3 regions of the Paenibacillus sp. FSL F4-0236 genome follow, and region 3 is predicted to be linked to each of the others. Evidence: predicted binding sites of a transcription regulator. Region 3 holds the regulator's gene; each other region holds the start of a gene.
What was found. Region 3 encodes NrdR, which represses ribonucleotide reductase genes. Its sites were predicted from a motif close to AACACNATATATNGTGTT; they were not measured.
Positions count from the first base shown of each region.

Region 1: the regulator NrdR is predicted to act here: its motif matches at 6,094-6,111, upstream of NSQ29_RS16365 (adenosylcobalamin-dependent ribonucleoside-diphosphate reductase).
Region 2: the regulator NrdR is predicted to act here: its motif matches at 4,556-4,573, upstream of nrdI (class Ib ribonucleoside-diphosphate reductase assembly flavoprotein NrdI).

Region 1 is NZ_JBBOBK010000001.1:3,593,352-3,603,735, forward strand. Features, by position in the region: gene NSQ29_RS16345 (translation factor GTPase family protein) at 1-570, opposite strand, end outside; gene NSQ29_RS16350 (methylenetetrahydrofolate reductase) at 931-1,890, opposite strand; gene NSQ29_RS16355 (cytidine deaminase) at 2,158-2,556, shown strand; gene NSQ29_RS16360 (hypothetical protein) at 2,691-3,065, opposite strand; gene NSQ29_RS16365 (adenosylcobalamin-dependent ribonucleoside-diphosphate reductase) at 3,274-5,910, opposite strand; gene NSQ29_RS16370 (DEAD/DEAH box helicase) at 6,326-8,071, shown strand; gene NSQ29_RS16375 (YqhG family protein) at 8,068-9,132, shown strand; gene NSQ29_RS16380 (hypothetical protein) at 9,288-10,319, shown strand.
Region 2 is NZ_JBBOBK010000001.1:4,568,458-4,578,841, reverse strand. Features, by position in the region: gene NSQ29_RS20500 (SDR family NAD(P)-dependent oxidoreductase) at 1-163, shown strand, start outside; gene NSQ29_RS20495 (hypothetical protein) at 631-990, shown strand; gene nrdF (class 1b ribonucleoside-diphosphate reductase subunit beta) at 1,055-2,014, opposite strand; gene nrdE (class 1b ribonucleoside-diphosphate reductase subunit alpha) at 2,054-4,138, opposite strand; gene nrdI (class Ib ribonucleoside-diphosphate reductase assembly flavoprotein NrdI) at 4,125-4,484, opposite strand; partial or broken gene NSQ29_RS20475 (RNA polymerase subunit sigma-70) at 4,966-5,169, shown strand; gene NSQ29_RS20470 (hypothetical protein) at 5,639-9,451, opposite strand; gene NSQ29_RS20465 (hypothetical protein) at 10,333-10,384, shown strand, end outside.
Region 3 is NZ_JBBOBK010000001.1:3,931,532-3,941,915, reverse strand. Features, by position in the region: gene mutM (DNA-formamidopyrimidine glycosylase) at 1-588, shown strand, start outside; gene NSQ29_RS17815 (MntP/YtaF family protein) at 716-1,462, shown strand; gene coaE (dephospho-CoA kinase) at 1,472-2,068, shown strand; gene NSQ29_RS17805 (lytic transglycosylase domain-containing protein) at 2,065-2,628, shown strand; gene NSQ29_RS17800 (alpha/beta-type small acid-soluble spore protein) at 2,708-2,926, opposite strand; gene nrdR (transcriptional regulator NrdR) at 3,091-3,567, shown strand; tRNA gene NSQ29_RS17790 (tRNA-Ala) at 3,727-3,802, shown strand; tRNA gene NSQ29_RS17785 (tRNA-Lys) at 3,813-3,885, shown strand; gene NSQ29_RS17780 (hypothetical protein) at 4,402-4,623, opposite strand; gene NSQ29_RS17775 (hypothetical protein) at 4,808-5,638, opposite strand; gene NSQ29_RS17770 (S-layer homology domain-containing protein) at 6,174-10,384, shown strand, end outside.

The sequences.
Region 1 (10,384 bases), 340 kb from region 3:
ATATGCCTCCATCAAGGCTTCATCTCGCTCAGCAACGGCGGTAATAACCTCTTCAGGCAGCATGCTCTGATCTAGACCTTTTGCCAAATACAACATATCCGGCGAAAATTGCTGTCTTAACGCTTTTAGCACACGCTGGACGTCAGCACCGGTACGATCTATTTTGTTAATAAATATAAAAGTGGGTATGCCATATTCCTGTAGCAATTGCCAGACCGTCTCAGTATGCCCTTCAATGCCCTCCACAGCACTTAAGATGACTACCGCATAATCCATGACCTGTAAAGCGCGCTCCATCTCAGCTGAAAAATCGACATGCCCCGGTGTGTCAATGAGCTGATACGATTGTTCGTTATATTTCATCACCGCCTGGTCAGCAAAAATCGTTATCCCCCGTGCCCGCTCCATCTCATGACTATCCAAAAAGGCATCCTGATGATCGACTCTCCCCCGAGTCTTAATTCCGGAAGCATGGTATAGGAGCTGCTCTGCGAAGGTGGTTTTGCCGGCATCAACATGTGCTAGCAGTCCGATGGTGATTGGTGATGCTTCTGACAGTTTACAATACATATTTCTACCATCCATTCAGTCAATCTGTTATATAAGAATCGTAGCCGAAATCTAGTAGCTTGTACAGAATCTCTCACCACCGACAGCATGCGGTAACGCCCGAAGATCCATATTATCCAATGACATAACCATCCTCGATGAAGGATTTAACTAGAATAATATGCAAGAAAGACACTAGACAAGCTATTGAGATGATGATCATGTCCCTATTAACTTATAAAAAAACGGTAACCCTTAACAGAAAGGATTACCGGCTCAATGAATAGTAAGTTTTTGTGGTTTTTCATTTTAAACGAGAATTCACTGTTAGAAAATTCAATGCGATAACGTTAATATTTCTAATCTCCTTAAAACAATTAATCATCTACTCTCTAGACTCAACAGCTTTTTATCTAGAAATGCCTTTACATCTTTAGCAAGCTGAATGGATGCTTCAATTTCCAACTTAGTTGTTGAAACACTTTCAATGCTGCATCCAATTGGAATTCCCTTCTCCAGCCCGAACTCAAATAGTTCTTCAAATATTTTTTGAGATAGCTGAATGGATTTATCCAAAATATCGTTCGAGTATTTCAACTCGTTTTCTAACCATCCCGGGATACTGATCCCCAACCATTTCATAAATTGTAGTGTTTTCGCTGTGCCACATGGTGCAAGATTAAATAAAATAGGAACCATTTCAAAACCCTTATTTGTATAGTAATAATATAAATCAGACAATAAATTCTTTGATGCCTCTACATTATAAGTTGCCTGAGTGATAAAAAAGTTGCATCCATTGTTAATCTTTTCGACAACCCGTATATGCTCATCATTCTTTTTTATATGTCTTTCAGGAATGACAACTCCTCCAAAATTCAAATTACTATTTAACTGTTTGCTTAGCTTATAAGCATCTGGTAAATTCAATTTCACCTCTTGCTTACTTGATGAAGCGCCCACATACACGGAAAATCTGTCTTCACTTTCGTCAGTCTTAATCCAATCCGCGAACGAAGCTCTTGTATCATTACCGACGCACCGATAAATTATTTTCGGGACCTCCACTTGTCTTAGATATTTATCACCATAGACAGCCGGATCAATCGTTGGTAAATATGGGTAAGGTCTTTCATGATCAACTCTTTCTGCTTCCTCCTGGACGTCGTAAAGAATTAAAGCATCTAAATCAACGTTTTTAAGTCTTTCAACCTGTTTCTGTGCAATTTCTGATATCTTTTCTGGTGAATGGCTTGCCTTCGGTGGTGTCATACCATATGTTAAAATACCAGGTTTCTTGCTCAATATTTTTTGTTTAAATGTACTCTCTGCCGCTCCCAAAATAAAAAACTCCTCTACACGTCTCTTTTAAGTTAAGGCTACCATGGCAGGCTTAATATGTATAACTTATATTTACTATATCTAGTTATATTTTAAAGCTATGATTCCCTATTGGTACTTATCGAGTAGTTCATCATGGAGGCGGAACTTCTAGATTTTAATGTTGACAACCATTTGGTCTGACTATAATATTAGAAGTCCTGCCAACCTTAAAGTTGGCGATAAGGGGACCGAAAGGTTCATTCTTATTTAAAAAGGGTGAGTATTATGAATAAAGAAGAATTAATGGAAAGCGCACGTAACACAAAGAAAGCTGCTTATGCCCCTTATTCTAAATTTCCAGTTGGAGCAGCCTTATTACTTAAAGATGGAAATGTTATTAATGGAGTAAATGTAGAAAATGTATCTTTTGGTGCTACTAACTGTGCAGAGAGAACAGCAATCTTCACAGCTATTACAAAGGGCTATACTAAAGGTGATTTTCAGGCTATAGCTGTAGCAGGTGACACAATGGATTTTCTGCCGCCATGCAGTATCTGCAGACAAGTATTATCGGAATTCTGTTTGCCCGACATGCCTGTCTATTTAACCAATGAGAAAAAAGAAATCTTAGAGCTGAGTTTAAGGGATTTATTGCCTTACGCATTCAAAAATTTAGATATGTAAAAATAATACCTACCATAGTGGAATATCAAAAACACGCGTACCTGTGTTAGACAAGTACGCGTGTTTTTGTGTTTAAAAGCTTAGTCAGAACACAGAGTTCACAGACCAAACACACCGCGTAAATACGTTGTGACTTACCAAATCGCAATTCCAACCTTATCTTTTTCTTTAAGTACTACCTTTATCATTTCCAAAGCATTTCTTACCCTAAATTCAATAAATTCTTTATCATATTCTGTATGTAGTTCTATAGTATCTAAATTATCAAGCAAAATAAGGAATTCACTTTCCAGTTTTTCTATTCCTTCATCAAATGCAAAAATATTAGTATTCTTTAAAGAATATATTAACTCACATCCGAGTTCACCAATTAAATCATTTCCCCAGAGAGTTTTTCTGCATGATTCGAAACCAAACAAATTATTATGTGGTGCGGGTACCTGCTCCTCCAAAAAATTAGTATCTACAATTATACTTCCCTTTTGAATTACACTAATTATCAAACTCATATAGTTAAAACCTCTCAATGATTATCTATAATTTTTGATTCTTTTTTCTTTTGTTTCTTTTGTTTCTTATAACATCATCAATAAATAAAAAAACAAGCGATCCATTGAGATAAAAGATTAACACTTCCTCTCGATGATCGCTTGCTTTTAGTAGCTATGCATAGTCACATTTCTAGTTTTTCCATAAAACATTTATTGGCTCTACCGTTTACCCGCAACGGCTATACCCGCAATTTCCGCAAGTCTTACAGCCCTCAATATTAATCAGCGAAGCGCCGCCGCAAGAAGGACAAAGGTCACGGGAAGCAGAAGTATGGTTATGCGCGCCATGTCCGCCCTGACCATCTTCAATAGAAGCTGCCGCAGGAACACTCGCTTTCAACTCCGCATTTAAAGCTTCATTGAAATCTTCTAGCTCCAAAGTTGCTGCAATCGGTGCAGGCAAATGATCATCATGAGCGTTATTCAGTACATGAGTCTCCAATGCCTTAGCTACAGCATCTGCAATGGATTCTACTCGATTCGCACCGAAGCCGATTGCACCTGATCCGCCGATACCTTTCAGATGTTTGATCAACAATTCTACCTTCTCACCATGATCTCCATAACGGAGGAACAAGGAGCAGACACGACCGAGTGCTTCTGCCATCGCAAAGACATCAGAACCTGCTTTACCTACATTCAGGAAGATTTCTGCCGGTGTGCCATCTAGATCATTGATCGTAATATACGCCATACCAAAAGGTGTGTTGATTTTATAGGTTGCGCCGCGCAGAACCTGCGGACGTTTTTTGTATTGTTTATCCAGCTCTTTAGTAGGAGCTTGAGGTGCTGGGCTTGCCGTTACAACATTTGCTTCAGGAGTCGTTGCAACTTCAACTGCTGGAGCTACCTCTTCTACTGCATCTTCCTTCTTCGAGGTTTGCAGAACTTGTACATCACGGCTACCATCACGGTAGATCGTAACGCCTTTACAGCCCAAATCGAAAGCCATTTCATATAGCTCAGCCGTCTCTTCTACTGTGAAGTCAGACGGGCAGTTGGCTGTCTTGGAAATCGAGCTATCTACCCAGCGTTGAATCGCTGCTTGCGCACGAATATGATCCTTAGCTGACAAATCCATCGAAGTCACGAAATAATCTGGCAGCTCTTCACCTGGATGAGCTTCAAGCCATTCTTGGGCGATTGGAACGAACTGCTCATCGTAGCCAAGGCGACTTTGACGGAAATATTTAAAAGCAAAATAAGGCTCAATACCTGTCGAGGTGCCAACCATTGTACCTGTGCTACCTGTAGGTGCTTGTGTTATCACTGTAACGTTACGCATGCCATGTTTACGGATCGCTTCACCAACCTCTGGATACGTTTCGAGCATATTTTTCATAAAGCCGCTCATTAAATATTTCTCTGTGTCAAAAGCTAGGAATGATCCCTTCTCACCAGCAATCTCTGCAGAAGCAAGGTATGCTTCACGAGCCATAAAGCCGTAAAGCTTGTCCAAAAACGCCAAAGATTCCGGGCTACCGTAACGGATGTTCAATTTGATCATCAGCTCAGCAAGACCCATCGTTCCGAGACCCACACGGCGTTCGTTTTTCTGATTCGCTTCATTTTCCGGGAAATGATAAGGCGTCTTATCAATGACATTGTCCAAGAAACGTACGGAATAACGCGTCGTAGTCGCGAGATCTTCCCAGTCTACATCATGATTCTTCTCATCGTAGAATTTGGACAGGTTCACAGCAGACAAATTGCAGACTCCCCAGCCTGGCAGTCCTTGCTCCCCACATGGGTTCGTACAAATGATCGGATTAAAATACCAGCTGTTGGACATCTGATTGTAGTATTCCATGAACACAACGCCTGGCTCAGCGGATTTCCAAGCGGATTCAATAATGGTGCGCCACACATCACGCGCTTTAACGGTGCGATAATGAATAACGTTTTTGCCCGCAGCCTTCCACTTGTCTAGATCGCCATCCCATACATCGTTGTACTCTGGATCTGTTGTATCCGGAAATACGAGATCCCAATCCAGATTTTCTTTTACAGCCTTCATAAAGCTATTGCTCACACATACCGAAAGGTTCGCATTCGTAACTTGACCCATCGTTTGCTTTACGGTAATGAAGTCCTCCACATCTGGATGCCAGTCATTAATCATGAGCATAAGTGCACCACGACGGCTACCGCCTTGTTCAATTAATCCAGTGGTATAGCTAAACAGACCGCCCCAAGATACAGAACCACTGGAAGAACCATTAACACCTCTCACAATTGCCCGGCGTGGACGTAGAGAGGATAGGTTAATCCCTACACCGCCACCACGAGCCATAATTTCTGTCATTTCAGCCAACGTCTGCATAATGCCGCCACGGCTATCTTTTGGAGAAGGAATTACATAACAGTTGAACAGGGTTAGTTCTTCACTAGCGCCTGCACCAGCAGCTATTCGTCCACCCGGTACGAGCTTCCAATCATCCAGAATCGAACGGAATTTACCCGCCCATTCTTCTTGAAGCTCAGGCGTCTTCTCCACAGAAGCCATAGCTGTAGACAGACGATCCCACATTTCCTCTGGTGTTTTTTCTATATTAAGCGTCAGCTTTTCAACATCTGATTTCACAAGTTCGCCGCTGCGCGTCTTCACGGTTACGATTCTGCCGTTACGTTCTACGATCTCTCCGACTTCCTTCGTGGGAAACTTCGGATCATCTTTTGTTAGAACGAGTACAACATCGCCCACTTTAGCATTATTGCTGTCGGCATCCTTCCAAGCATAACGATCCAAAAATATTTTTTCACTTAGCCCTTCAAGGCGTTGCTTACGTTCCACTTTACCCAATAGAAAAACCTCCCGCAATGTAGTAAATATTAGTTCCAGTTCAGGTGTGGGCGTACATTTTGTGACCCACAACAAAAACTTCCTTACACTTATCTTCCGTCTTACGGGTGTATGTAGGAAGTTCATCTTGTCAATAACAAATAGCAGCTACGCACTTTAAAAAAATAACATTTTCATGCTTTTGTCACAATATATTGTGTGCGTCAGCTTTTAAACTATACCACATATTGTATCGAAGGTCTTTTTCGAAAATAGAGTTAAGCAGCCGAAATATCGCAAACCTTGCCGCGTTTTCTCGCTTTTACTCTCTTTTTTAAAGGCTATCAAGAAAAATAGAAGGTTATGAATTCTCTTGTTTAAGAGCATACTACTCCTACGAATGATGATATGAAATAGCACCTGAGGAGGCTGTACCATGACGCAATTATTCCGTAATTCTCTACCTCACAAAGGTGGAAAGTCAGCGCCTATACTGCCTGTTCCTCTTTCTTTTGACCGGAATTGGCTGCAGGATCTAGAACTCAAACTAGATAAAGGTGGTCCATGGGGAGACTACCGTCTGTCCAAGCTTGCTGTGCAAGGTGAACAAACGGGTCTAGTAACCAGCTTCGATGAGCTGCAATGCATGAAGCATTTATCCGGATTATCCCCGCTTCCTCATCAGCTCGATACCGCGCATAAGGTTTTGTTTGAGATGTCGGGCCGCGCGATTCTTGCAGATGAGGTTGGACTAGGAAAGACGATTGAAGCAGGACTTGTACTCAAGGAATATCTTGTCCGCGGTCTAGTCTCTAAAGTGCTTATTCTGGTACCCGCTTCCCTCGTATTGCAGTGGGTCCGCGAGCTGAATGCCAAGTTTGGCATCTCTGCTGTTGCACAGAAAAAAGCATATTCCTGGGGGAATGCGATTGTCGTCGCATCTATGGATACCGCGAAGCGCGATCCTCATAAAGAGATGCTGCTGGAAAATGAATATGACATGTTGATTATTGATGAAGCGCATAAGCTGAAGAACAAGAAATCGACCAATTATCTATTTGTACAGCAATTACGCAAAAAATATTGCCTGCTCCTAACCGCTACTCCCGTTCAGAATGATCTGGGCGAGCTATTTAATTTGATCACTTTACTGAAACCGGGGCAACTAGGAAATCAGGGTGATTTTGCTTCGAATTTCGTCGTTGATAAACGCCAACCTAAGAATGAAGGTCAGCTAAGGGACGAGCTATCGAAGGTGATGATCCGCAATCGGCGTGGCGAAGGTCCAGTTAATTTTACGAAACGAAAAGTCCGTAATATTCCGCTAGTTCTTTCACAGGAAGAGAGAGTATTATATGACGCTGTCACTTCTTTTGTTAAAGATCAGTATCAGGAATCAGGCGGCAATCTTAGCAGCATGCTTTCCTTGGTAACGCTTCAGCGTGAGGTGTGCAGCAGTAGGGATGCCGTCTTCATCACTTTAGTTAATCTGATCAAGAAGCTGCCTGCTGATTCGCCGAAACGCGATCGGATGATGGAGCTATTGCAGACACTTCGTACGGTTAAGACCAATACCAAAGCCGAAACAACACTATCTCTCATTCAAGAAATGAATGAAAAGGTCATCGTTTTTACAGAGTATCGCGCGACTCAAGAATATTTGCTTCAGTATTTCCGCGAACATGGGCTAATGTGTGTTTCTTATTCCGGCGGGATGAATCGTGGTAAAAAGGACTGGATGATGGACCTCTTCCGCGGTCGTGCTCAAGTCATGATCGCTACTGAGGCGGGTGGTGAGGGCATTAACCTGCAGTTCTGTCACCACATGATCAACTTCGATCTGCCTTGGAATCCCATGAGAGTAGAACAACGGATTGGGCGGGTGCACCGGTTAGGTCAGGAAAATGACGTGGTTATCTATAATTTGTCCACACAAGGTACGATTGAAGAACATATCCTTCATCTGCTACACGAGAAGATCAATATGTTCGAAATGGTCATTGGCGGGCTGGATGTGATTCTGGAGCGTTTTGAGAAGAAAGAATCACTGGAGAAAAGTTTATACAAAATCATGCTCGAATCCCGCTCCGATGAAGAGCTGCGACATGAGTTAGATCATATCGGTGAATCCCTAAGTGAGTTGACTCAGGGTATTAAAAAGGAAAGTGAGACTGCGACATGACCCTCAACTCACAGGAAGTACGCAAACATGTAATGGATTATCTGGAGGCGACAGAATGCTCCATTATTGAAGTATCGCCCATTCACGTAACTGTAAAGCTATCGCCAAGAGCTGACAGAATGCTAACAGATCGACCTTATTATTGGGGGTTCGTGGAACGTACTGGTGTTGATCCGGAGACACTCTCTTTCACTTTTGTATTTGATCCGGAAAAATACGATAGCCAGGCAGCTATAGAAGTTCCGCCAACGGTAAATCACAGCATCGGAGCATTGAATCCGCCAATTACCGGAAACCCAGCGATGGGCGCCACAACAGATGCTGAGGCTAGCGCAGATCTATTGAATCCAACATCACCTGAATCTAATGTGGTTCATGTCCCCTCCTCAAATCCAGAAGATAGCATCCTAGCCCGCTACTTCGGTATTGTACCTGCATTGCCCCGAATTGGGCCCGGTATGATAAGACGTGAAGATATCATCTATGGTAGCAAGCGCCTGCAGCAAATTTGGAGTGCGGCGCAAGATGAAGGGAAATGCCTTTACTTATTTGAAGATCCCGGTAGCAGGCAGCGGAATACACTCTTCTCTGCAGCTTATGAACCGTGGCTCGGCGTCTGCTATAAAGTGGAGATGAGCTGCGATTTGAAACGGGAAGAACTGCATTATCTTGGAATATCGCTGACAAAAGGGACCATCATTGATGACTTTAACACTAAGATAGCCTCGCGGGAGATGATCCCCCGTTTACCAGAAAACGTCCATATTCAGCCTTATGAATTAACAGTGACAGCCGCTACAGATTTATTAGAGGCTCATCTTACCTCTCATCTTGCCGAACTCGATTACACTTGGGCAGAACAGGCACGTGAGCGTCTTAGAATCGAGCTGGCTATCATTGATATTTATTACGGAGAGCTGCTGAAAGAGCCTGATGAAGAAAAACGTTTAGGCACTCAAGAGCAGTATAACCGTCGTCGACAGGAGACCATTTGGCAATATGAGCCGCAAATTGCAGTTTCTGCGATAACCTACGGACTGTTTCATCTGCGAAGCCTATAGAATGCGACCCTACTCGCTAAAAGCAGGCAAAAAAACAAGAGAACTTCCGCCTTCAAGCGCGACAGCAAGCAACAGCCTTTTTATAGCCTGTCCACTACAATAGAGTAAAGCTTAACTTTCCTGACATTTCTTAACAAAGAAAGGTGATCGACGCCATGAAAATAAGTTTGCGGCGGAGGCTGAAACTTGCGGGTCAAGGATGCCTCCTCCTGCTTCTAAGCTTTGGACTGTTTGTATCCAGTTCTGGTTCCCCTTCAGCACTGGCGCTGGCCAGAGTAAGTGTGATCCAGTCAGTCACGCAGGATGCAATTCCTGTATTGAAGATGAGTACCTTACCTTCACCCAGTACGGTCCAAGAATTCGCTAAGGCTATACTGAACAAGCTCGCTGCAGAAGCTCCATTTACAGCCTGGAAGGATGCAAGGATAGAATATTATCCCCTTGGTCCAGGTACACATGGCTGGCTTGTAAATGTAATGAAAGGCGAAGAGCGGATCGGATACATGATCATTTCCGCCACCGATACAGGCGGATATATGCTAAGTGAATATGGAGCCGGCACTTACGGACTCCCATACAGTTTAAATGATCTGCGCCAGTTTTTGGTGCAGAAAGGTCTCATTACATCATCTTTTTCAGGAACAATAAACCTTACTGCTTTATATGCACCACTTCTACCGGTCTGGAAAATAACCATTGACGAAAAGACGGTTTACATCAATGCTTCCGTACCGCAAATTTTACCTTGGACACTGAGCAAGGCGGAAGAAGTCCTTAAAGAGCAGCCTCCAGCAACAGATGTAATTACTAATCTTAATCCTGACGTATCACCGTTATCGGCCTTCAATAGTGGAGGGTCAGATGATCCTTACGAAGATATCCTATGGCTGACTGCTCCTAAACTAACTACAGTGAGCGGCGACAATATCGCACTTCTGATCAGACCTAAGGAAAGCATCGCTTATCAAGCTGCTGGGCGAAACGACCTTGTCGGGGCACCGTTTATGATTACAGGCTATCAGAGCTGGCAGTCTTCTCAAGGTCAAGCTGAGAACAATAAAACTACCGTATACGCGGCCTCAGGCCCTGAAGGAAAACGATACTTACCACTCACTGCACTACAAAATAATGGAACACTGCATAAGCTGCCAGACAAAACGACCAAAGCACTCGGATATAATCGTTAACACAAGCATAAACGCCTTCGGCGTCCTTATGAGGACGGTAAGTGTTTATGCGAGAAATAGAAGGA
Region 2 (10,384 bases), 640 kb from region 3:
TGTAGAGATGCTTCAATCTCTTATCGCTTCTGGAACGGCTCTGGGTAGATACGGTACGCCTGAGGAAGTAGCTGCGTTTGCATGCTTCCTACTAAGTGATGAGGCTTCGTTTATTACAGGTACAGCACATGTGATTGACGGGGGCTATTCCGCAACAAAGTAATCACGGATTGATTTACTTATATAACAACTAATATATAGTATTAAAGGCTTTGCGGCGTATTCTGATTCCAAAAATCTGAAGGATGACTGGATTGGAATCGGAAGTCGCACGCAGAGCCTTTTTTAGTTGTCTAAAAAAATAGATTCTTCGTATTTTGGCAAAATGAATGGCTGCAAGAGACAGTAGATACACAAAAATGAATGAATTAAGGAAAATATGACCATGGATATGTTGGAATTTGTAGAAATTTGTATTTTAATATAAATAAAAAAAGAAATTTGTCGATAATAATATAGGTAATATGTATTAGTTAAGATTCTAGAAAGGGTGTTGTTATAAAAACGATACAGGAAGTAGATGTCGTCGCCCTGAAAAAGCATGGGGCGGGTATTTTTTGTCTGTGAAGTTACATACATTTCATCTCTATTATTAAAAAAATAACGTTAAAACTTGGAGGGAAAATAATTATGTCATACACAATTAAGTACAACCAAAATGAGAACCATATCGATGTAGTATCTATTGATTTTTCAGCTGAAGATGTTCCAGGATACCTGAAAGATTTTGAAAATATCATGAAGCTTGTTAAACCTAAATTTACAGGAACAACTGATGTAACTGATTCTAAAAGTGTACTTACTCCTGAGGTTGCAGCTATGCTAGCCCCTACAGGTGCTATGGCGAGTGAAGCTGGTCAAGCAGGATGGGCTTATGTAACTAAAAACCCAATTTGGAAGATGCAATTGAAACGTATTTTTGGTAGAGATTTTGCAGATGCTTACGATACCTACGAAGAAGCTAGAACATACCTGAAAAGCTTGCAATAATCTAATCCTACAGTTAGCAAAAAGTGCGGAGAATTTTCTCCGCACTTTTTTGCTTTATCTATATTTAAAATTGAAAATCTTCATCTTTCAGCGGTTCCACGTTAAGCGCCCGGACGTATCCGTTACCTTTTTTCGAGAAGAAATCATGCTGCTTGGTGTGGGTACTGATGCCATTCTGAACAATCGGGTTGATCTCTTCCTCGTCGAATAGCGGATCATGCCCCAGATTCATCATGGCTTTGTTAGCATTGTATCTAAGGAAGGTCTTGACCTCGTCCACCAGTCCGATGGGAGCGTAGATCTGCTCGGTATAACGTTCTTCATTCTCATGTAGCAGTCTAAGGAGGTTTACCAGCTTCTGGTGTAGCTCACGCTGCTCGTCATCTGGTAGCCCGTCAAAGATCTCCTGCGCCAGCACACCGACATATACGCCATGGATGCTCTCATCCCGCAGAATAAGGTCGATGATCTCACCGCTGCATGTCATTTTGCCTTGGCCAGCTAGATAAAGCGGGTAGAAGAAGCCACTGTAGAACAAGTAGCTCTCGAGCAGCACTGAGGCTGCCATGGCAAGGTACAGATCTTTGGGTGAATCTATTTTTTTGTAATATTGTGATATGGTCTCTGCCTTGAACTGCAGATAAGGGTTCTCTTCAACCCAGCGGAACACACTGTCAATCTCCTCTGTGGAGGACAAAGTGGTGAAAATGCTACTGTACGATTTGGCGTGAATCTGTTCCATCATGCCCATAAAGCCAAGCACAGCCTTGCGCTGAAGACCTTCGACATGCTCCATAATCTGCGGCATACCTACTCCGCCTTGAATCGTATCCAGCAGCGTGAGTCCGCCGAGTACCTTCATATAGGAGTCCTTTTCTTGCTCACTGAGCGTGAGCCAGGACATTTTATCATCGGATAATGGAATTTCATCGTCCGTCCAGAATTGCATAATGTTCTGATTCCAGAACATCAATGAGAAATCGTCGTCGGGACGGTTCCAGTTAACGGCTTGGATAGCGGTCATAATATGGCAATCTCCTTTTCTGCGGCTATAGCCTTCCAGTTAGATCGAGCAGGTGAGGCATTCCTCGACGGACAGCTTTTTGGTCCGGGTGTAATACAGCGACTTCAGGCCTTTATGCGCCGCGTACAGATAGGAACGGGCCAGTTCTCTGGTTGAGACATCACTGTTCACATGCAGAACGGTCGAGATGCCCTGGTCGATATGGGGCTGAATTTCCGCGATCAAATCGATCACCTTGAACTGATCCATTTGGTAAGCCGATTTATAGAAAAATACATTGTCTGGACGCAGGTACGGCATCGGATAGTAAGTCGTTGAATTAGCATAAGTCCGTGTCTCAATCTGCTCTACAATAGGCATAACGCTTGAAGTAGCATTTTGAATATAGGAAATGCTGGCTGTCGGCGCAATTGCCAAACGGTAAGCATGGTACAGGCCATTTGCTTTTACTGCATCCCGCAGTTGTTCCCAGTCCGCAGGGGTTGGGATGAAAATATCTCCGAACAGCTCTTGTACCCTTGGCGCTACAGGGCGGTAATCCGTAGTCAGGTAACGCTCAAAATAAGCTCCTGTAGCATAATCAGAAGCCTCAAAACCATGGAAAGACCGGCCGGTTGCAGCAGCGATCTCCATGCTTTTCTCCAGTGAATGGTAGTTCATGGTCATGAAGAAGGTCCGGGCAAAATCGCGAGCCTGTTCGCTTTCATAAGCGATCTTGTTCTTGGCCAGATAGCCGTGCAGATTCATGACGCCGAGACCGACGGAGTGCATCTCTTTGTTAGCTTTGGCTACGCCTGGGGCATTAGAGATGCTGGTCATATCACTGACTGCAGTCAAGGCGATCATGCCTTCATGTACCGATTCACGGATTTTGCCATGCTCCATCACGTTGACAATGTTCAAGGAAGCCAGATTGCAGCTTACATCACGGCGGATGGTATCTTCCTGTCCGTAGTCAGCAATTTCTGAGGTCTCCTGCAGCTGGAAGATTTCTGTGCAGAGGTTGGACATTTTGATCTGTCCGACGTTTTTCAGGGCATGGGCCTCATTGGCGTTGCTCTTGTTCATAATATATGGATAGCCAGATTCCAGCTGGATCATGGCGATTTTGGTCAGCATATCCCGTGCGCTCATGGCCTTTCTCTTTTTGACACGTGGATCGGCTAGCAGCTTATCATACATTTCATCCAAATCCATGTCATCAAGATGTGTGCCATAAGCCTTGTACACACTGTAAGGGGCAAATACATGGAGCGGTTCATTGTCCTTCGCCAGCTTATAGAAGCGATTCGGAATGATCAGGCCGATGGACAGGGTTTTGAGTCTTGTTTTTTCGTCGGCGTTGATCTTCTTACTGTCGAGAAATTCAAGAACATCCCATCCAAAAATATTGTAGTAGGCGGCTCCAGAACCTTTACGTTGACCCATCTGGTCAGCATAGGAGAAGCCGTCTTCCATCAGCTTGAGCACAGGTATAATGCCCTTCGCCGCATCCTCGACACCCTTGATTGTCTCTCCGCGAGAACGGAGCTTGGACAGGTTGACAGCCACGCCACCGCCGATCTTCGATAGCTGCATGCAGGTGTTGAGCACATAGTTGATCGAATTAAGCGAGTCATCCATTTCGATAAGAAAACAGGAGACAAGCTCACCGCGCCGGCTCTTGCCGGCATTCAAGAATGTCGGAGTCGCTGGCTGCAGACGCTGCTCCATCATCGAACGGGCAAGCATGCCGGCAGTAGCGGCGTTGCCGCGTCCAAGATGAAGGGCGACTGCCGCCACACGGTCCGGATAATGCTCCAGATATTGCTTGCGGTCATTGCTTTTTACAGCGTAATCCGTATAGAACTTCGAAGCTGCCATATAGGATGGAAAGCTGAAGTTGTAGGCATGGGTAATTTGGTAAACTTCCTCAATTTCAGCCACGCTGTACTGCTCGTAAAAATTTTCGTAGAAATCCTGTTCAATCATATAATCAACCTTGGCTTTTGTATTCGCAAAAACCAGGCTCCGCCGTTCTACATCCCGCATAAATTCGGCTACTGCCTCAAGGTCTTTATCCAATTGAAAGAAACCACTTTCGTCTCTCTTCATCAACATGTTGTTTAGTTCAATATGCCGCAACTCGGCTCACCTCCTGTTTAATTCGTTCCACATCACCAAATGTGCCCGATAGCTCAAATTTACCGATAACTGGTACATTGTACCGATCTGCAATCAAGTCTGCGCTATGCGCGAACAGCTCGCCCCAGTTCTTGTTGCCGCTGGCGGCGATGCCTTTCAAATTGGAATAATTGTTCTTCAAGAAAGTAGACACCTTCTCTGGAATCTGTCCAAAGCCGGTGGTATATGTAATAAGCACATAGGGCTCGTCAATGGTCATATGCTCTTCAATCTGCACAGCTGGCAGCTTAAGCTTACCAATGAAGCGTTTGACGTTTCCGGTTTTTGAATCGTATGCGACTAGCATGGAGTCTCTCCCCCTGTATATATTACTGTAAAGATTGAATAGATAAGCTATAAATACTGGAAAATCATATGCATACTATATTTAGTGTGCGTTGTTTATTTTAATCACTATATGTTGAAAAGTCAACATGAAAAGTGCATCCTAACTAGTTGGAAATTGGTCTAGTAAACGCTCTATTAAAGTGTTAATATCACGAAAATACGCAGGTTGGAGCGGTTTGCTAAGGCAGCTGTGTTGTTTTTTGTGATGGATCTTACTGCATCTTTTTTATCATGACAAATTAGCGTCACTCCGTTGAGCAGAACTGGGAGCAGATGGATGAGATCATTAATGAAACTAAAGCGGAGAGACTAACAATGGGTTTGTACAATTTCCCCCGTACATGCACTTCTAGGCATCTACCCACATACAATAAGATGACCATGAACCCGTAAGGCTAACAGATCGGTTTCATTGTACAAGTGCGGGAGGTGTCGCCAAGTTGCCTGGATTCTTAAGTACGATCGCGTTGCTAATCAAAGAACTGACGTTGCTGGTATCCTACGTAAGGAACAACGCATTTCCACAGCCGCTCTCGGAGCAGGAGGAAAGCAAATACTTAGGCATGATGGCTGAAGGGGATGCTAAAGCCCGAAATTTGCTTATCGAGCACAATTTGAGACTTGTCGCCCATATAGTAAAGAGGTTATGGACACGATACGATGTCAGTCCAAGCTCATAGCATTAAATCCTGTGATGGAGAGTAGAATATTGATCATTTTAGTTTACTAGTTCCGTTGCTTTAATCTGAAGTTCATTGGTAAATATCCAAGAGTTATAGTTATTTAAAAAGGTGTGAAGGTTATAAATAATGGATTTGAGCCTGAAAATTAATTAAGAGTCGATTCGTCTTAAACTCAGGGAGATGATTTAAAACAGTGGAAATATAATAGAGTGCTGGTAATGATTGAAAAGTATGAAGTGATCACTGATAAAGCTGTATCATGAGTTTTAAGCTGCAGGAGTATGGTTTATTAATATTAACAGACTGCTCAAGTGTTGAGCAGTCTGTTTGACGAATATTTTGGTTAGGAATAATACTTAACGTCCTGACTGTAAATGTAGAGGAGAATTAGATGTGAAATTTAGAGTTTTATAAAGAAGGAGCATGCCAACTATTCAAATCTTTCGGTGAGCTCCCTATCTCGTGCCAATTCCCATTTGCGTTCAGAACGGATTTCTTCACTGAATGCTCTCTCTTCTTGGATGGCCCATTGTGAGACAATGTGATCCTCATGTTGTTTTAGCTGGGATATTAGTGGAATATATCTTTGCATAGCTTCTGCCCGAGAACCACTCCAAGAAGTCGGTCTAAATGTGTGTTTAAATTCCTCCAAAACTAAAACTGGATCGGAGGAATTCTTAATCAAAGTAATGGCGATTGGTGTCCACTCGATTCCATGTCCAAAATTTTTGTATGGCAATATAACAGATGATATTATTGGATTACGAACCTCTGGATCAATAGCACACCAATAAAGAATTACATCGTCATTGATGGCAGATAACGGATTTGTTGAAGAGTGTATTTCATCTGAAACTAGACGAGCCATGCTATAAACAACTTCTTCTTTTTCTAAAAAAACATCAAGAAATAATAATGGGTGTGTTAAAGCTATCGCTTCCAAAACATCATCAAAATCGGTGAGATAAATTTCATAGTTTTCGAGTGCTGTGGCAATTTTATTGGCTACTATTCGGATGTTTTCCGTCGCTTTTTCCTCTTCTTTATCAGAAAAACAGTATTTTACTAATAATGCTAGTTCATAATCCTTATGGGCTGCATAATTACGACTAAATGAATATTGCACGAGTAGTTCTTGTCCTAATGCAATAATTTCATCACTAATATTTCCCTTGTTCTCTCCGTGAATTTTCATTTGGAGTATTTTGATTGCAACGATGTTTCCTTCACTTTTTGAGGAAATGAGCTGTACTAATTCACAGAATTCACTATCGTCGATAGTATCGAGTACCCTTCCATACGATAAATTTTGATACATCCAAATTGGAGCTTTCTCTAGTTCAAGTGCCTGTTTTAAGCGTCCTAATCCTTTTTGGTTGATACTTACACTGGTCTGAAAGATAGGGAAATTTGCAGATAAATGCTGATTCATAACGGCTTCATCTAATAAGTTTTCACATAATTCATTATTAGTATTAGAAAGTCCATTTAAGTATCCTCGAAACAACTGAAAGTTACGCTTGGATTCCGGTATAGAGTCTAAATGATGTAGCATATTATTCCATATTCCTCTTAAATCACCAACGCTTTCCGACAAACCTTGGCCGAAATCAAAAATTCTTAGCCCCTCATTGCTTAAAAGTTCCGGCATCATTTTATCTACTAACTCCATATTGTAACCAATTTCTTGCCCAAGTGAGCGAGCAGTGTTTTGTATTTTAGCATAACTTTCAGTTATATCAGCTTCTTCTTCAATAGTATCAATTATGTCCAAAGCGCTTTTATAACCAGAGAGTGCGAATAGTCTGGCTTTATCAATCAAAGAACGTGGTGCCAGAATCTTAGTCAGATTATTTAATCTTTCAATAATACTTGTTGTCATTTCTTTTGCATCAAATCTAATTGTACTTTTTACGGCAGTCCATCCATCATTCCAAGTATGTTTCGCAGCAATATATTTAGTCATTATTTCTAATTCATCATACATCGCAGCTTTAGTCCATAAACCTCTGAATTTCATAGACAGAAGAGATCTAATTTTAAGGGCTAAAGAATTTTCAGCAACCGCTAATGGTAATACGTAATCAATAAATGTCTTGTACCAATGATTTATATCTGTCCTACATTTTGGTGACCAGCCATAGTCTCTTACATGAGCGCCAAATTCAAAACTGTAACTTGAACTGAAATGCCATGCTTCTAATGCTGCACTTAACAATGATACACCCAAATCTACTTGGTCTTCTGAGTCAGACTCTATTAAAGTAGAAATTACACTAACTCGCTGCTCGGGAGTTGCATGAGTGCCTGAGAGATAAATATAGAACAAAGATTTTAATAACTTTCTTATTGAATTATTATTTTCTTCGGAGTTTTCAACCAAAGCAAATCGACATAAAAGACGGGTAGCTCTTTCGAATAAAAGTGGGTCATATGCTATAGATCTAAGAATTCTAGTAAAATCAATGTAATGATCATTCTCACGTGAAAAAAATATATGAGAATTTTCCTTACTAATAACACCTTCTAGAAGAGATAAAACTGAGTTCGGATCTACAGGTGCTATATTTCTAAGTAGAGAAACACCGAACGCATTTAAACCCATAATATTGCCTAACAACCCAGAATCGGAAAGCCATTCTCTAGAAATCTCCTTTGCTGAATATGAATTGTGTAAGTATCCTAGTCGTCTAGAGAATGATTTTAATAATCTTTCTGATCCGCTATTAAAAAAAGTATCAGTTATAATATTAGCTGGTATGTTCTGAAGTGCTCTTTCAGCAAGTCTGTTTGCTATCGCATGTGGAAGCACTGCTCGCCAATGACTTCTCTCTTGAACAAGTTCACGTCGTTTGAGTTCAACTACATTTTCATAGATTTCACGAGCACTAAGATTTATTAGAGAACCAATTATTTTTAGTTCGTTATCGTCGACTTCACTTGTTCGAATGTCAAATGAGTAGACAAGCGAGCACACTTCCGCCACTTTGAGGAGTTTGTTATCCGGGATATTCCTTTGTTGAAATAATTTCTCGAATAAATCGTAATCTCTTAGTTGAGATATATCTTCTCCCTTTTCAATAGTTTTTGCTAATGCAATAGCAATGCGTGCATTACCACCTGCAAATTCGGCTATAGTTCTAGCACCAATTTCAGTTATATGAGCAAATCGGTTAAGAATAATTTTCTCAATTAAGTCACTGGATGCTGGCTCCAGACGATAAACTTCAGTTTCTTCAGGTTGATCATCTCTCACATCATATTCAACAGTCAGAAGACTAAGTTGACTTCCGGCTGCTGAACATATAGAAGTTAATCTTCTATGTAATTCTGGTGGACAGTTATCAACTATAAGTATTAGTGGTCTTTGGGAGGTAGTTAACATTTCAGCAAAATTTCTAGGGTCAGGATGGGGGCTATCACTAATATCCGAGTAAAATACATGAGATGAATTAAGTGCTCTCTCACCAATTCGACTATCAAATAAAGACTGTATTAAGCGTGTTTTTCCCACTCCAGATAAACCTATTAGACGTACTGAGGATCCTGGACGACTAAGAATACCTCGAAGTTCTTTTATTCCTTCTGTTACAGAAATTGCGTCGGATTTTAGCCTTGTTGTGTTATATAGACGGACACAGCCATCTGTAATATATACTTCATCAGTCCCACCCGGGCTGTTTGCCCAATTTCCGTAGGTTTTCCATCCTTGAATTGGACGACCTATCTTATGGCGTACCCACAAAATAAGGGAAGGATGAGAACGAACCCAACCAGCAATTCGCTCACGGTCATAAAAATCAACCTTAAGATGTGCCGCTTTTAAGTAATCCGAAACTGCGGTATGCATCGCTGTCCTACGATTTCTTAAAGCTGAGTCTGCTGTGGAGCCCTGGCTACTTACAATTATATATGCCCCATTATTATCCGCTAAATCTTTAATAACCTGCCGAAGCTGATTATCAGGACGCATTTCATCAATAATCGCAGCTCTTGGCATATCAGGTTTTTTAACCTGAAATCCCGTATTAGACCTTGGAATAAAACCATCATTTTGTAATGCTAAATCTACTTCTACACGAACATCTATACCACCATCACTAGCGTTTTGGTGTCCTCCCCATGTAACACCTGCAATTGGTAATCCCATATTATGCAGTTCTGCTTCACAAAGGAGCCCGATAAGTGATCTTAGGTCTGTATCATTAAGTTCTGTAATATCGTTTCCTGTTATATCTAGCATAAAAACCTCCTTTTAATAATTTTTGGATGATTTTTTTAAAAACTATTTTAAGTCGAAATCATATTTTATTTATACTATTCTTGTCTAATTCAAACAGAACATTTAGCATTTGGAAAAAGCTTTTTGGATTCTTTAACTTTCTCAGTAGAGCGAGAATCGAACCGTAAGTTAAGAAGTTTCTATTTTCAAGGAAGTACAGGGATTTAGAGAGCAGACTAGGATATCAGATATTTACATTGTTTAAAGGAAGATTACTTGAAAAAGCTATATAAGTGAATAAAGAAGCAAGGAAGTAAGTTGTTAGTTATTGAGCTATCTGAATGTTAAACATAATCAATATATTGAAAACACTACCCCTACCATATATTGTTTTTACAGATTTAAAATAACCCAACATATTGTATTTGTAAATATATTTTTACGAATATTCGTTCTGTAAAGGTTATTATAAGTTAGCCCACAATTAGTCCGCGTATTATCTGTAAAATTACATATGAATGGACGTGCCTGAGATTGATTGTTCTGAAATAATCGATTAAGAATAATGGTTTATTTACCAAAAAAGAGGTAATATGTTACATAATTGTGTAGACAGCTCAAGAGTGAGTAACTTGGGCCCTTTTCTGTGAATAGATGTAGCTCATTATACTTATTTCGGAGGAAAAGGAAATAAATTGTCGAACTCTATATAGTGCATTTTATTATATTAATGAAAATTGGTCTGGAAATTGGGAATCAATTTCTGCTCATTGGAGACTTATTATGGAGAGCGTATTTAAAGATTCGTTCAGCCTTATAGTGCCTGAAAATCATAGCAGTATTATTAATAAAGTAGCAGTAACAATTGAAGATTCTCATTAACTGCAGAGAGGCAGGTTAATATGGATTTCTTAAAATTACTACCTTTTCCACAAGTGATTAGTATTTTTGGTG
Region 3 (10,384 bases):
TTTTCGAACGAAGATCCACTGGACAAGCATACGCATGTGATATTCCATTTTACCGATGGCACTGAGCTGCGTTACACGGATGTTCGTCAGTTTGGTACAATGCATCTTTTTCAGATTGGTGAAGACCTCCAGCTGCCTCCTCTTAATAAACTAGGACAGGAGCCGCTGGAGCCATCCTTTACGCCGGAGAGGTTTAAGCAGATTGTATCAGGCAAAAGCACAAAAATTAAATCACTGCTGCTGAATCAGGAATATATCGTCGGCATAGGTAATATTTATGTAGATGAGTCGTTACATCGTGCAGGGATACATCCTGAAGTCAGCGCCAAAGATCTTTCGGATGAGCAACTTGATCAGCTACATCACGCTATTGTCAGTACGCTAACGGAAGCGGTAAACGCTGGTGGTTCGTCTGTAAAATCATATGTGAATGGTCAAGGTGAGAGCGGCACTTATCAGCAACAGCTGTTGATTTACGGTCGTAAAGATCAGCCGTGTAACCACTGTGGAACGATGATTGAGAAAACGGTTGTAGGTGGCCGCGGCACGCATTATTGTCCAAGCTGTCAGCGTAAGGTTGAAAACTGAAGAAGTAATTAGGTTGGCACCCACTACTTGTCCCGCCCATATACTGTGTGAAGAATGCTTAATAGAGAACGGAAGCTGAATGAAGTGTATTCTTCAGTGTTCCGGTTCTTCACAGGAGGGATTGCGGGTGCTCAGCCCATTTTTTTCACTAATATTACTAGCTTTTGCTTTGAGTTTGGATGGTTTTGGCGTTGGTATTACATATGGACTGCGTAAAATGAAAATACCATTGCTCTCCATTCTGATTATCTCGCTTTGTTCGGGGGTAGTTATCTGTGTATCTATGCAAGTGGGTGTTCTGCTTGCCAAGGTAGTGTCTCCACATGCAGCTTCTGAGGTTGGCGCTGTTATACTCGTGCTAATGGGGTGCTGGTCGCTCGTCCAGATGTTAATGCAGAAAGAGAAGGAACAGACAGGTGAGCGTAAAGTAGGTAGTGAAGAAAATGTGCTATCCACAGAAGCTCGGGCAGAGGTAGCTGTTGATACTGAAGATGTTGTAGAACAGGTTACCATGGCTCCTGAGCAGGCAAAGTCGGCTGTCTTTTCCCTTGAGTTACGACGATTGGGGATTGTTGTACAGATCTTACGTACTCCGTCTTCTGCAGATATGGATGATTCCGGGAGTATTTCTTCGATGGAGGCTATGCTGCTCGGGATTGCCCTCTCTCTAGATGCTTTTGGAGCTGGACTTGGCGCAGCATTGCTGGGGTTCAATCCGATATGGACATCACTTACAATTGCTCTGTTTAGTGGTACATTTCTATTGCTGGGCATGAAGACTGGATTAAGATTCGCCGGGAACTACTGGATGAAGCATGCTGCTGCACTACCCGCGTTATTATTAATTACAATGGGAATACTGAAGCTATTATGAGGTGAGTACATGATTATTGGCTTAACCGGAGGCATTGCATCCGGAAAAAGCACGGTGTCCGCACTGCTTGTGAGCAAGGGAGCGAGGCTGGTTGACGCGGATGTGATCGCCAGAGAAGTTATGCTCCCCGGTCATGAGGTGCTGGCTGCGGCTGTGAAACAATTCGGAAGCGAGATCCTCTCTTCGGATGGCACACTGAATAGGGGCAAGCTGGGGGACATTGTATTTCAAGACCCGGCGGCCCTGCAAGCCCTGAACAATCTGACGCATCCCGCAATCCGGCGTGAGATTAAAGAACGTATGAACAGCATGGAGGAAGAAGATCCAAAGAAGTTAACAATTGTGGATATCCCTCTTCTTTTCGAATCAGGACTCGAGAACATGTTCCATGAAATACTGGTGGTCTACGTGCCTCGTGAAGTGCAAATCGCTCGATTAATGGAACGTAACGGACTTTCTATAGAACAAGCAGAAGCACGCTTAAATGCACAGATGGATATTGAAGCGAAGCGTAACAAAGCGGACTATATCATTGACAACAGTGGCGAACTTGCGCACACTGAGCAACAGGTTGCTGTTCTTTGGGACAGGCTGGGCTTATCATGAAATGGTTACGTAAAAAAAGAGTCCTTCTTCTGTTATTCATTGGTTTTACTGCGATATTGTTTCTGAGTACGAACTGGATGTCCTGGTTTTATCCGATCCATTATAAAGATGAGATCCGTAAGCACAGCGTTACGTACGATATTGACCCATTTCTAGTGGCTTCGATTATCCGAGTGGAAACGAACTTCAAAACTGGACGAGAATCCAGAAAAGGTGCTATAGGTTTAATGCAGCTTATGCCGGATACCGCCAAATGGGCCCTTGAAAAGGCCAAGCTTCCTGATGTTTCTATGGAGGAACTAAAGCATGAACCATCAGCAAATATTGAATTAGGTACCTGGTATCTTTCAACATTATCCCGTCAATTCGAAGGTAAACCTACAGCGGTTATCGCTGCATATAATGCTGGACCGGGTAAAGTTCAAAAATGGCTGGATGAGGGGATCTGGGATGGAACGGATGCTACGATTAAGGATATTCCGTTTGGTGAAACCCGCCATTATGTACAGCGCGTCAACTATTACTATGATCAGTACACGGATATTTACAACGAATTCTAAAACCGTGTTATGTATAAAAAGAAGCATTAAACGATCTTGCGATCGTTTAATACTTCTTCAGTAAGCTTATGTGGACAGGTTATTTGTATTGACCTGCCAATTGTTGTTCTGCCAGGGTTACAAGACGTTTAGTGATGTAACCACCGATCGAACCATTTTCATAAGAAGTTTTATTGCCTTGGTAACCATCTGGGGAAAGCGTGATTCCGAGTTCTTGGGCAACTTCATATTTAAGTTGTTCCAAAGCACCACGGGAATTTGGAGCTACAAGGTTATTGGAGCTGTTGTTTTGGCTCATTGCTGTTCACCTCCTCTGTTGGTAACTGTATTATGTGCCGGACTTGCCATAATCATTACAATAAAAAAACGGTGATTTCTGGAAAAAATGAAATAGCCCTTTAAAAGCCGGATGTTTAACATACCGGGACTAAAAACATTATGTAATAGGAAGTGATGAAGCTTATGAAATGCCCTTACTGCGATCACACAAATACTAAAGTGCTCGACTCGCGACCAGCGAATGAGAATAAGTCCATCCGCCGCAGGCGTGAATGTGAGCGTTGCAGCAAACGGTTTACAACCTTTGAAATGATCGAGGAAACACCGTTAATCGTGATCAAAAAAGACGGCAGCCGCGAGGAGTTCAGCCGTGATAAAATACTGCGTGGTCTTATCCGTGCTTGCGAGAAACGCCCCGTCTCTGTAGAACGTCTAGAGAAGATCGTCTCTGAGGTAGAGAAATCCCTACGCGGTATCGCCGTAGCTGAGGTGGAGAGCCAACAGATCGGTGAGTTGGTTATGGAGCAGCTCTATCCAGTAGATGAAGTCGCCTACGTTCGCTTTGCTTCCGTATACCGCCAGTTTAAGGACATTAACATGTTTATGAAGGAACTGAAGGGTCTGCTATCTAAGAGCACTGGGGATCTGGACAGATTGTAGAGTTGTGGCTAGTCTAATGACTAAAAAAAGTGTTGACAGCGAAGGCGATTTTTTATATTATATAGGAGTCGCCTACGGCGCTTGGATTTGTCAGAATGACTTAAATACACCGAACTGAATTTTAGAATGTGTGATTACATACATCTGAAAATTACGTTTGGGGCCATAGCTCAGCTGGGAGAGCGCATCGCTGGCAGCGATGAGGTCAGGGGTTCGATCCCCCTTGGCTCCACCAAACTTCATATGGACTCTTAGCTCAGTTGGTAGAGCAGTAGACTCTTAATCTATTTGTCCAGGGTTCGAGCCCCTGAGAGTCCATCCTAAAGAAACGGCAGAAATGCCGTTTTTTTTGTTGTTCAGGAAGCGGAGTGACGATTTATTTGGTTTTGATCGTGGTATAGTTTGGGTAGATAAATCGTACAATGCAAAGAGAGCCGTGCGGAAACACGGCTCCCAGTGCAATAGCCGCTTTTAAGGGCGGCGGCTTTCAGGTATTACGGGCAGAAATAGACCGCATCCTTTGGACTAGGGCGGTCTATTTCTTTTTGAGGTAATTCAGAAGCTCAATGCTAAAAAGGTAGAACAAGTTGAAATGCAGGCTCTCCAGACCTATATTCCTGTTTGGCGCGAGGTATTTAAGAAAGCTTCTACTGCTAAAAAGAAAATGATGCTTAGTACGATCATTGAGTGTGTTAGGGTTTACCGAGATTCAGTAGAACTGACGTTAAAATTGAACATTAGCTCGTTTTTAGCGACTTCAAGTGTAAGTAGTCTAAAAGGTAATGATTATGATTTGAAGGCTGGCAACCAAGTGCATGGCATTCATTATGGAAATCAGTTTTCAGGCATTTTCCAGCCTAATTCATCATCCCACACGGCATCGATATCATCCAGGTGAACATGCCATTCACCACCGTCTACTTTTCTACGTATCTCGGTCAAACATTTCAACCAATGAAATAAATCGTTCAGCAAATCTTCAATCTGATCCGTCATGGACAGCTTGGTAGCGCCAGCGAAGATCTCCGTTGATCTGGACGAATCGAATTTGTACACTGTGAAAGACTCCGCCCGGTCTTTCCCTTCAAAATCCTGATCATAACGTTGGACAATGGCTGTGATAGCTTGTTGTTCGCTTTCTGTTAGGACGTATTCCCTCGTGCATGTGTAATAAATAGAAACACTGATAAGTCATTCCCCCCCAAACATAGAAATGGATGCGATATCCAGTTCCTGTTTATTACCCTCCAAAAGTCGAAAGCAAACTAGGCCAAACCTGCATTCTGGCGCCGCATGAAGGACAATTCATTTCCCCGGCCAAATACGGCAATTGGTTCAAAAAAGAGGAATCGCCAAGCTGATCGGCTCGCTCCGCCAGTATTTGATGTTCCGCTTCAATGAATGCCTCAACGGGAGTAACCTCATGTGCGGCCTGAAGGGGTTCGAATACCGGATCTTCCGCGAATGCTTGTATACGACCGCCTTCTCCGCTCGGCCACAAGTAAGCCTCTTGATTACATGCTCCGCAAACGGCCACATATTCGTCGCCAGCCGTAAAATTCAGAAACATGTTTGCCACGCTCTGGGATTCCCGATAAGCCGCGTCGGCAATGAGAACATATCTTTTTTCGGTATCGCTGCTTATTTCTTGTTTGGCGTAGGCCAACATCTCTGCAACAAGCGAAGCAAGCTCCGCTATCGCTTTTAAGTAAGATTGGTACATCTCCGCGCAAACCTCGTTTCCCGCTTCAGCAGCGAGTTCGTTCCAATCCGAGGGATACGGCTCAGATCTTGTTTTGTCATGACACGACTCGATAATCCCGCAAGTGATGTAGATTTCATGGCGCACTTCCATATTCTTTGATGCGAGAGCAAGTTTGGCCAGATAAGGTACTGCCGCGTAAGTGACGGTATAGATCGTATTTTGGTGATATAAGTGCTCCTGGAATAGCTCGTCGAAAACTTCTTTATCGAAATCAAGCATCAGACGCTCCAACAGTTCAGGTACCATTTCGCCCGACTCGTAAGGACCGGTTAGCTTGCCCCACAGTTCGCTGTTTAATTGTAACAAGAGGAATCACTCCCATCCCTATTCAAGTGGATACATTTTCTATATTATCCTATAAGATCGGCGGGTCCTGAATAGGGCAACGGATATACTCCCCCTCGAGAATAGGGCTTAAAGCCTAGGACGATTCCCCTTAATTCCACATCAAATGCCAAGATTTGTTCATGGGTCTAGTCGTTTTAGACTCCCATGACGGGTAGACGGAGAATGTGCAGGGCGTAGCGTATCCCCCTAGGCTCTATTTCCATAACATGAAGAAAAGCCAATTCTACTGAAATGGCTTTTTTTCTTTTTCACTACTCTTCGAAAGGATCACGATTTTGTACTATTAATTAGCATGAGATATGACAGAAATGTTGGCATGCTTGATTCACCTTAGAAGGCCGAATGTCCACATTTGTATATGTATTGTAAAGACAAGTATATCGATGAAACGAATGCCCCTACTTATAATAAAATTGCTGCAGCAGTTGAGCATGGAGGGTCATGCGGTAAGCTGGAGTAAAATTCGAGCTAATAAACAACGGGGGGGATCTTAGTGCGTTTACGGTATAGGAATATTTTTTTAGTGTTTTTTGTTACCGCTTTCATTTTAGTTGCCGTTTCATCGGAGAAGTCCGACGCCGCAACAGGTAATCTGGCTTTAGGAAAGACGGCTTATTCGTCGTCGAACGAAGTAGACTTTTTCGGGCCTGAGAAAGCGGTCGACGGTGGCAATCGGGATGCAAGCCGCTGGTCTTCGGAAAGAACGGATGACCAGTGGTTCTACGTTGATCTGGGCGAGCCTGTAGAAATTGGAAGAGTAATCATCAACTGGCAGACTCCGGCGGAACAATATCAAGTTCTTGTGTCTGACGATGCGGTAACCTGGAGGAACGTATTCGCGGACAACCGCGTGCTCGTCGCCCGCGGACCAGTCGAGGATACGATCGATTTTGAGCCGACACTGGCGCAATACGTTAAGTTCCAAGGAGTAACGCGACGTCCAATTGAGGATATCTATTACGGATACTCCTTCTGGGAATTCGAGGTATACAAGGGCAAACCGCTGTTGCCGCCTATGATGGATGCGGTCAAAAACAGCATCGTCGTCTCCGAGGGAGACACTCAGCTGAACCTGCCCGCTGTACCGGATGGGTATACGCTGACGCTGGTGAACACGGACAGCTTGCCGGTGATCGACGAGCAGGGCAATATTCATGCGCCGCTTGTGGATACTCAGGTTCAGCTGCTGCTGCAAATCGAGAGCGACAGCGATCCGACATATCTGTTAGCGGATAATGCGTTAGTCACCGTACCCGGTCTCTACGAGCAGACGAGCGATCGGAACCCGGAGCCGCGAGTCATTCCTTCTTTGCGTGAGTGGCTGGGCACAACCGGCGAGTTCCGCTTGACGGATAAATCCAATATCGTCATTCGCGCGGAGGATGAAGCGGCTCTGCAGGGGACGGCCAATATTTTGCGGAAGGACTTGCTTGATTTAACGAAGCTTCCGCTGACGGTTACGGTTGGTTCACCTCAAGAGGGAGACATCTATTTGGTGCTGGATGCCGCGCAAACGGGATTGGGGATAGAGGGCTATGAGCTGAATATCGGCGAATATACTTCCGTCGCTGGCTCCGATCAGACGGGCGTCATGTTCGGCACAAAAACGATCCTTCAACTGCTCGGCCACGATGCCGATCATAAGACGATGCCCAAGGGGCAATCGCGCGATTATCCGAAATACGCGGATCGAGGCTTCATGCTCGATGTGGGCCGCAAGTTTTATACGATCGAATTTTTGCGGGATTATGTGAAGTTGATGTCCTACTATAAGATGAACCGGTTCCAGATTCATCTGAACGATGATGTCGGCGATGTCGGTTACTTCCGTCTGGAGAGCGAGAAATTCCCGGGAGTGACGAGCAAGGACGGCTTCTATACGAAGCAGCAATTCAGAGACCTGCAGCTGCTTGGGATGGAATACGGCGTAAACGTCGTGCCGGAAATCGATACACCGGGCCATTCCGGCGCGTTCATCGCTTACGACCCTAGGTTGGGCAGCAACAATCAGCTGGATATCAATCGTCCGGAGACGCTCGACTTCATTAAAGAACTCTTTGACGAGTATCTCGACGGCAGCAATCCGACCTTCGTCGGCCCGGACGTGCACGTCGGCACGGATGAATATTTCGGCGACGACAAGGAGGCGTTCCGCAGGTACGCGGATATGCTCCTTAACCACATTAACAGCAAAGGCAAGCGCGCTCGTCTGTGGGGCAGTCTGTCCGCATATGACGGCACGACGCCAGTCAGCAACAATGCGACGATGGACATCTGGTATGAGCCGTACGGAAGTGTCTTGCAGGCTATTAAGCTTGGCTACGACGTTGTCAATACCAACACGAACTTGCTCTATATCGTTCCGCAACTGTACCGCAGCTATTTGAATTACGATTTTATTTACAATGAGTGGGAGCCTAACGATTGGCTGGAGACGAAGCTTCCTTATGGGCACCCGCAGGTAAAAGGCGGCATGTTCGCGCTCTGGAACGACGTGTCCGTAGAGAAGGGCGTCTCCATGGCGGACTCGCATCAGCGTATCTTGCCTTCCATGCAAGTGTTGGCGGAGAAGCTGTGGAGAGGCAACCGTGTCGACCGGAACTTTGCAAGCTTCCAGGCGGATGCCGCAAAGTACGTGGACCCGCCGGGTGTTCATCAGTCGCACAAGCTTCAAGTCGACAATGAGCGCAATATCGTTCTCGATTATACTTTCGACGAGGGCTTCGCGGATCGTTCGGGCAACGGCTTTGACGGCAACGCGGTGAATGCAAGCACGGAGAAGGGAATCTTCGGGCAAGCAGTAAGGCTCAAAGGCGGAGCCAGCTACGTGGAAACGCCGCTTCGCACGCTCGGTTTCGGATGGACGATGTCCATGTGGATCAAACCGGACGCTGACAACCCGCAAGGAGCTGTGCTGCTGGAATCTCCGGATGGACAGCTGAGATATAACATCGGGGGCAGTGGCAAACTGGCCATCACGAAAGAAAACTACGTCAGCGAATTCAATTATAAGCTGCCGACCGACCGCTGGACCCATGTCATTATGATCGGCGACGACACGGGGACCTCCATCTTCATTAACGGCAGTGAGTATACGGCTACTCTAAAAGACGGCTCCAAGTTGGAAACGTTCGTATTGCCAGTAGCCAAAATAGGCAGTGAAACGAATGCTTTTAAAGGCTTGATTGACGAACTCATCGTAAGGAACATCTACGTGGACCTGCATGGAAATGTGGCTTTGCATAAGCAAGCCGAATCCTCGCTGCCGGAATCCTCGTCCTACACGGCGGACAAAGCGGTGGACGGCAGAGGGGACACCAGATGGTCCAGCAATTGGGTGGACGATACCTGGTTCATGGTGGATCTGGGTGAAGTGAAGAACATTGATGCTGTATCTATTTTGTGGCAAACGGCTTACGGTTCGAAGTACCGCATTCTCGTGTCCGAGGACAAGGAGAACTGGACGAATGTCGTGAAAGACAACAACGGCGAGATTAACGGCAAGCCGGGACGCGTCGTGACTACCTTCCAAAGCACGCCGGCCAGATACGTGAAGTTCGAAGGCGTATCCAGAGCTACCATGTTCGGCTATTCCTTTGAGGAATTTGAAGTGTACGGCGAGGAATATAAGCTCGGCAATATACGGCCGATTATCGACCTGTTGACGGCTATCGAGGCCTACAAGCTCGTGGAGGACAATTACTCTCCTGAGGGCTGGGCACAGCTTCAACAGGCGATGGTACAAGCGACTGCGGCGATTCAAACCGCCCAGCTGACTCGTCCTGAGGCCGAGCAGGCGTATGCCGGGCTGAGCATTGCGCGCGATCGTCTAACGATCGAAGACGTAATGGGTCTGATCGAGCTTAATGTGAATGAAAGCATTGCCGCGAATCTCTATCTACCGCAGAAAGGACAGCTCGGCACGCGTATCGTCTGGAGCAGCTCGAAGCCCGACTATCTGAATGCCAACGGACAATTGTTGCAACGTCCGTCAGGCAGCGACATGGAGGTCGTGCTGACCGCGACGATCAGCAAGGGAGATGCATCCGCGAAAAAAACGTTCAAGATCAAAATCAAAGCATTGCCTAGCTCTGGTGGCGGAGGATGGGTTCCGACTCCAATAACTCCAGATCCGGAAGAAGGCCAAAACGGCGGTTCGAATCCGGGAGGCGGAGATCCAGGCAATGGCAATGAGAACGGCAACGGCAATGGCAATGGCGGGGAGTCTGGCGGATCGACAACGGTTCGACTGAACGATATTGCGAGCCATTGGGCAAAAGCGTCCATCAAACGGGCCGTTGAGCTTGGATTCGTAGCGGGCTATACCGACGAGACGTTCAAGCCGAATAAGACGGTCAGCAGGGACGAATTCGTCGTCATGTTGGTCAAAGCGTTGAAGCTGCAAGGTACGAACAGTTCGCTGGACTTCGCGGACGCAGGTTCAATTCAAGCTTGGGCGAATCCTTATATTGCGCAAGCCTTGGAATCCGGCCTGATCAGCGGCTATGCGGATGGGACCTTCCGTCCGAAGGCTTCGATTAGCCGAGCAGAACTGGCAGCAATGATTGTTCGCAGCTTGGGCCTGAAGACTTCGGAAGGGCATGAGCTCTCTTATGCGGACGCGGATCAAATCCCGGATTGGGCGAAGCCATATGTGGCAGCAGCCCAGGAGGCGGGAGTAATGAACGGTCGCGGGGACAACCG